2 linked regions of the Selenomonas sputigena genome follow. The main gene of each other region encodes a partner of the protein of the gene in region 2 in a complex. Links are inferred from orthologs where the notes say so. Each region holds a gene or a part of one and is shown on either strand. Other genes may lie near its edges.

Region 1 (2,981 bases), 360 kb from region 2 along the record:
GGACGGAGCGCGAAGCGCAGGAGATTCGTGCGGCTTTGCTCACCTTGACGGAGAAGGAGGAAGGCCGTGCACTCTTCATGGCGCCGATGTGCGAGGCTTGCTGTGCGCGAATCTGGAAGGCGGGGAAGATGAGGGAGGAGGACGAGATTTGCATTGTGGCATAGCTGTTAGAGAAATGTGACACACGAGGCGCGGTGTACATAAAAATGCCGATAAAATAAAGTGTTGACATAGTTTTTTCCTTTTGCTAATATATATAGGTGCCTGACACTGAGCAGGAATCGTGCGTTGGGAGGGAAGCTGCATGACGTTGGAATCGCTGAGGGACGCGGAGCGGGTCATCGGGGTCAAGCAGGTCACGAAGGCCGTGCAGAAGAGCCGTGCGGATGCCGTTTTTTTGGCGGACGATGCGGATGAACGCGTGACGCAGCCGCTTCTCGATCTCGCGAGTGAGATCGGCGTGCAAGTCGTGCATGTCCCCACGATGCAGGAGCTTGGAAAGGCTTGCTCCATCGAGGTCGGCGCCGCTGCGGCAGCCGTACTGAAGGAAACGATGATAAAATAAAGTCCCCCAGATTTGCACAGATGCTCTGTATCTATCGAGGAGACAAACCGCAGGCGTAGCTGTGCTACGTCGAGGATTTGTCGACGACGAGAGGACAGTGCAGATGTGTGAAGATGGGTGGCTGAATTTATCAGTGGTTCCTCGAGAGCGATGCCTCAGGTCGGTAAATGCTTCGCCTGCCGCAAGGCGAGCGGCTCAAAGAGCTGCGGCGGAGTAATTATAAATAATAAATTCTCAATATGAAGGAAGGAGGTGCATCAAATGCCTACAATTAATCAGCTGGTTCGCAAGAGCCGCAAGAGCATGCAGGAGAAATCGAATGCACCGGCACTGAAGAATTGCCCGCAGAAGCGTGGCGTCTGCACGAGGGTCTACACGACGACCCCGAAGAAGCCGAACTCGGCTCTCCGCAAGGTCGCCCGTGTTCGCTTGACGAACAGCATCGAGGTGACGGCATACATTCCCGGTATTGGCCATAATCTGCAGGAGCATAGCGTTGTCTTGATCCGCGGCGGCCGTGTCAAGGATCTGCCTGGTGTTCGCTACCACATCATCCGTGGTTCGCTGGATACGGCGGGCGTTCAGGATCGCGGTCAGGCGAGGTCGAAGTACGGCGCGAAGCGCGCGAAGAAGAAGTGAGACGCTTTTTCTGAGAAGAGATTATAGCCAGGAGGGGTAAGTATGCCAAGAAAAGGTGCCGTACCCAGACGTGACGTGTTGCCGGATCCGGTATACAAGTCCAAGACGGTTACAAAATTTATCAACAAGGTGATGCTCTCGGGCAAGAAGAGTGTTGCCGAGCGCGTCGTTTACGATGCGTTTGAGACGATCCGCGCCAAGACGGGCAAGGATCCTCTGGAGGTCTTCGAGACGGCTCTGAAGAATGTCATGCCGGTTCTCGAGGTGCGCGCACGCCGTGTCGGTGGTGCGAATTATCAGGTGCCGGTTGAGGTTCGTCCCGATCGCCGCATGACGCTCGGCATTCGCTGGCTTGTGAACTACGCAAGACTGCGCGGCGAGAAGACCATGGACGAGAGGCTTTCGGGCGAGCTCATGGACGCAGCGAACAATACGGGCGCGGCGATCAAGAAAAAAGAAGATACGCATAAGATGGCTGAGGCTAATAAGGCATTCGCTCATTATCGTTGGTAATCCCAAGCAGTATCTCAACTAGTTAAGGAGCGATAATAAGTGGCAAGAGAGTTTTCTCTGGAAAAAACTCGCAATATCGGCATCATGGCTCACATCGATGCCGGCAAGACAACGACGACAGAGCGTATCCTCTTTTATACGGGCATTACACATAAGATCGGTGAGGTTCATGATGGCGCTGCCACGATGGACTGGATGGCACAGGAGCAGGAGCGCGGCATCACGATCACGTCGGCTGCGACGACCTGCCATTGGAAGAATCATCGCATCAACATCATTGATACGCCCGGTCACGTTGACTTCACAGTCGAGGTGGAGCGCTCGCTGCGCGTCCTCGATGGCGCTGTTGCCGTCCTGACGGCCAGAGGCGGCGTCGAGCCTCAGACGGAGACGGTCTGGCGTCAGGCGGAGAAGTACAATGTCCCGCGCATGGCTTATGTCAACAAGATGGACATCACGGGCGCGGACTTCTTCAACGTCATCAAGATGATGCAGGAGCGCCTGCAGGCAAATCCGGTGGCAATCCAGCTGCCGATCGGCTCGGAGGATACGTTCTCCGGCATCGTCGATCTCATCAAGATGGAAGCGATCATCTATGAGGACGACCTCGGAAAGGTCGCCGATGAGGTGGCGATTCCCGATGATATGAAGGATATGGCCGACGAGTACCGCGACAAGCTCCTCGAAGCCGTCGCCGAAGAGGATGACGACCTCATGGAGAAGTACCTCGGCGGTGAGGAAATCTCGGAAGATGAGATCCGTAAGGCCATCCGCAAGGCGACGATCGCCTGCAAGATGACGCCGGTGACGTGCGGCTCTTCGTACCGCAACCGCGGCGTGCAGCCGATGCTCGATGCGATCGTCGACTTCATGCCCGCGCCGATCGACATCCCCGCGATCAAGGGTGTCAACCCTGATACGGGCGAAGAGGATCATCGCGATTCGACGGACGACGGCCCCTTTGCGGCGCTCGCGTTCAAGATCATGGCCGATCCTTACGTCGGCAAGCTCGCGTTCTTCCGCGTTTACTCGGGCACGCTTTCCTCCGGCTCTTATGTCTTCAACTCGACGAAGGGCAAGAAGGAGCGCATCGGCCGCATCCTGCAGATGCACGCGAATCACCGTGCCGAGCTTGATACGGTCTACAGCGGCGACATCGCTGCTGCCGTCGGCTTGAAGGACACGACGACGGGCGACACGCTGTGCGACGAGTCAAAGCCGATCATTCTTGAGTCGATGGAGTTCCCTGACCCGGTCATCTCGG
Region 2 (3,182 bases):
TCGTCTGCCTTTCCCTGCGTGCGGTTGATTCGCTTGTAGTGGTTGTAGACGGCAACGGAAAGCGATTTCTTCGCCTCGTCCTGTCCAATCACGTATTGGTCGAGGATCTGGCGAATCTCCTTCGGTTTCGGCACATCCTTGAGTTCCACTTCGCTATCTTCACTGAACTCTTCCTCGATGATCTCGTTGCAAAGTTCGATGCATTCATCGCAGATGTAGACGCCTGGACCTGCCACAAGTTTTCTTACCTGTTCCTGCGACTTGCCGCAGAAGGAGCACTTGAGCTGGCCCTTTTCATCCCCAAACTTCAACATGATACCACCTCTTACTCCTTGGGCTTCTCAATTTTGACAGGACGCGTGATGACCTCGTCGATGAGACCGTATTCCTTCGCCTCCTCTGCCGTCATGAAATTGTCACGCTCCGTGTCGGCAATGAGCTTTTCACGCGGCTGCCCCGTGTGCTTGGCGAGGATGTCGTTGCCGACTTCCCTGAGGCGCAGAATCTCCTTCGCCTGAATCTGGATATCCGTCGACTGTCCCTGTGCACCGCCCAAAGGCTGATGAATCATGATGCGTGCCAAAGGAAGCGCGTAGCGCTTGCCCTTCGCGCCCGCCGTCAGGAGCAAAGAGCCCATGCTCGCCGCCTGCCCGATGCAGATCGTCGACACGTCGGGGCGGATGTACTGCATCGTGTCGTAGATGGCAAGGCCTGCCGTCACGACGCCGCCCGGGCTGTTGATGTAAAGGTGGATGTCCTTATCGGGATCTTCCGACTCAAGGAAGAGGAGCTGCGCGACGACGACATTCGCGACGTTGTCGTCGATCGGCCCGCCGACGAAGACGATGCGATCCTTCAAGAGACGCGAATAAATATCGTAGGCGCGCTCTCCTCGATTCGACCGCTCGACCACCATGGGAACATAACTGTTCATATAGCTGTTCATGCAATCACTCCATATATGACGACGTCAACGACCGTGAAAGAACGTGACATCACTTCGCGGCGTTGTCCAAGATGAACTGCGACGTCTTCTTTCTGAGAACCGTCGTGATGAGATCGCCGATGCGACCTTGCTCCTTGACGACCTTCCGGACCTGCGCCGGCGTCGCGCCGTAGGTCAGCGCCATCGCCGCAACCTCGTCGTCGAGATCCTTGCCTTCGACCTTGATATCTTCGGCCTTCGCCACAGCTTCCAGCATGAGGTCGGTCTTGACGTTTTCCTCAGCCGTCTTCTTGTACTGCTCGCGAATCTGGTTGAGGTCGGTGCCCGCGTACTGCAGGTACTGCTCAAGCTTCATGCCCTGCTGCTCCAGGCGCATCGCCATCTCCTGAATCATCATCGTCACGCGGTTCTCGATCATGACGGCAGGAATGTCGACCGTGATGTTCTCCGTCGCCTTCTCGATGACGGCGACCTTGTAGTCGTTATCTGCCTTCTGCTGCGCGGCATGCTCAAGGTTCTTGCGGATGTCGGCACGAAGCTCTTCGACCGTCTGGAACTTGCTGACCTTCTTGGCAAACTCATCGTCGAGTTCAGGCAGCTGACGCTCCTTGATGCTGTGAATCGTGCACTCGAACTTTGCGGGCTTTCCTGCGAGATCCTTCGAGTGGTACTCCTCGGGGAACGTCACATTGACGTCGCGCGCCTCGCCGATCTTCGCACCGATGAGCTGATCCTCGAAGCCCGGGATGAAGCGGTTCGAGCCGATTTCGAGCGGATAGTCCTTGCCCTCGCCGCCTTCAAATGCCTCTCCGTCAACGAAGCCCTTGAAATCAAGCGTCACGAGGTCGCCGCTCTTGACCTCAGCGCCCTCGGCGGCATCGACCATCTGGCTGCGGCGACGACGCATGCTCTCAATTTCCTTGTCGATGTCCTCATCCGTGATCTCATCGACCTTCTTTTCAACCTGGATACCCTTGTACTCGCCGAGCGTTACCTCGGGCTTTGCCGTGAAGCGTGCCTTGAAGACGACATCCTTTCCCTCTTCCAGTGTCACGACCTCGATATCGGGGCGCGAAACAGGCGTCACGTCCTGCTCCTTCAGGGCGTCGGCAAACGCCTTGTCCGCCACGGCATCAAATGCCGTATCAAGAATCGCCTGCTTGCCGATGCGCTGCTCGATGATATGGCGCGGCGCCTTGCCCTTGCGGAAGCCTGGGATGCTCACGCGGTTTGCAAGGTCCTTGCAAGCCTTCGCCTCGGCCTTCTTCAAGACCTCCGCTTCTACCTCTATTGTCAGCACGACCTCGTGGTTGTCCATCTTCTCTGCAGTAACCTTCATAGTATGAAATACCCTCCTAAATGTTCCTTCATCGATGGTTTCCAAGGGACAAAAGCAAGGGCATCCCCCTTGCAATCCCATTTTGCCATACTATTCATGATACCATACTCAAATGGGAAATACAAGCATTTCTCCCACGGATTATTCATTCGATGCTCGCGGTTTGCCGCGTGCAAAACCAACGAATCTCTGCTATAATAAAGCCGTCTTTTCTATTGGATCGAAGGAGGCCGTCCATGCTCAAGAATCCCATGAACATCGTCAAGCTCGTCGCCCTCTTTCTCTCGTGCGCTCTCCTCTATGCAATCCACCTTGCCAATCCGACCTTTTTTCCCGAACTCTGGCAGGTCTTAAGGAGCGGCGATCTCCTTGCGACGGCAGAATACATCCGCTCTTTCGGCTCTTGGGCGATGTTCTTCAGCTTCTGGCTCGTGCTCTTCGTCAATGCCATCGGCTTTCCGCCCGCCATCATCTTCTCCACGGCGAACACCCTGATCTTCGGCATTGTGCCGGGCATCGTCCTCTCCGTCATCGCCGAGACCGTCGGCGTCACGATCAGCTTCCTGCTGCTGCGCTTTCTCTTCCGCGCCTCGGCAGAACAGCTGATTGCCAAGCACCCGAGGCTCAAGAAGGTCGACGCCTACAGCGGCAAGAACGGCTTCACCGTCATGCTCATCGCACGCATGGTGCCTTATGTGCCGAGTGCGCTCTTGAACGCACTCGGCGCCCTGAGCGCCATCAGCCTTAGGGACTACGTCATCTCCTCCTTCGTCGGCAAATTTCCCTCGACCGCCATCGAGGCGATCATCGGGCACGACACCGTGCTCAAGAATCCCGACCCAACGCGCCTCGTTCTCGTATGCATCGCAGCCGTCCTCCTCGTCATCGGCGCCTGGT

The links.
Region 1: the proteins of tig (region 2) and rpsG are in contact, whole or in part, in a crystal structure (PDB 3GTY), measured with the Thermotoga maritima proteins. The link is inferred for Selenomonas sputigena from one-to-one orthologs. Residues at the interface, in WP_004081061.1 of Thermotoga maritima: Glu122, Val124, Val129, Leu130, Tyr133, Glu188, Gly259, Ile262, Tyr263, Glu266, Ser270, Glu273, Gln274, Glu277, Arg308, Gln311, Ile312, Ser315, Tyr316, Glu325, Arg329, Arg336, Leu363, Phe366, Trp367, Arg373, Leu377, Arg381, Leu384, Glu387; in WP_004081843.1 of Thermotoga maritima: Lys34, Lys52, Lys55, Glu59, Arg62, Gln63, Glu66, Asn67, Lys69, Val71, Arg95, Ala109, Lys110, Lys111, Gly112, Arg113, Pro114, Glu117, Glu121, Ile124, Ala125, Tyr127, Asn128, Asn129, Thr130, Gly131, Lys135, Asp139, Arg142, Met143.

What each region holds. Positions count from the first base shown.
Region 1 is NZ_CP110383.1:450,417-453,397, forward strand. It holds rpsG (30S ribosomal protein S7), read left to right. Parts: upstream 1-1,246; coding sequence 1,247-1,717; downstream 1,718-2,981. Other genes in the region: cas2 (CRISPR-associated endonuclease Cas2), read left to right, coding at 1-164; OL236_RS02105 (L7Ae/L30e/S12e/Gadd45 family ribosomal protein), read left to right, coding at 305-565; rpsL (30S ribosomal protein S12), read left to right, coding at 827-1,204; fusA (elongation factor G), read left to right, coding at 1,757-2,981.
Region 2 is NZ_CP110383.1:811,491-814,672, reverse strand. Bases 141-3,063 are described here. They hold tig (trigger factor), read right to left. Parts: upstream 2,286-3,063; coding sequence 996-2,285; downstream 141-995. Other genes in these bases: OL236_RS04120 (TVP38/TMEM64 family protein), read left to right, coding at 2,522-3,063; clpP (ATP-dependent Clp endopeptidase proteolytic subunit ClpP), read right to left, coding at 326-934; clpX (ATP-dependent Clp protease ATP-binding subunit ClpX), read right to left, coding at 141-314. Also shown: more of clpX, read right to left, coding at 1-140; more of OL236_RS04120, read left to right, coding at 3,064-3,182. UniProt on the Bacillus subtilis protein: Involved in protein export. Acts as a chaperone by maintaining the newly synthesized protein in an open conformation. Functions as a peptidyl-prolyl cis-trans isomerase.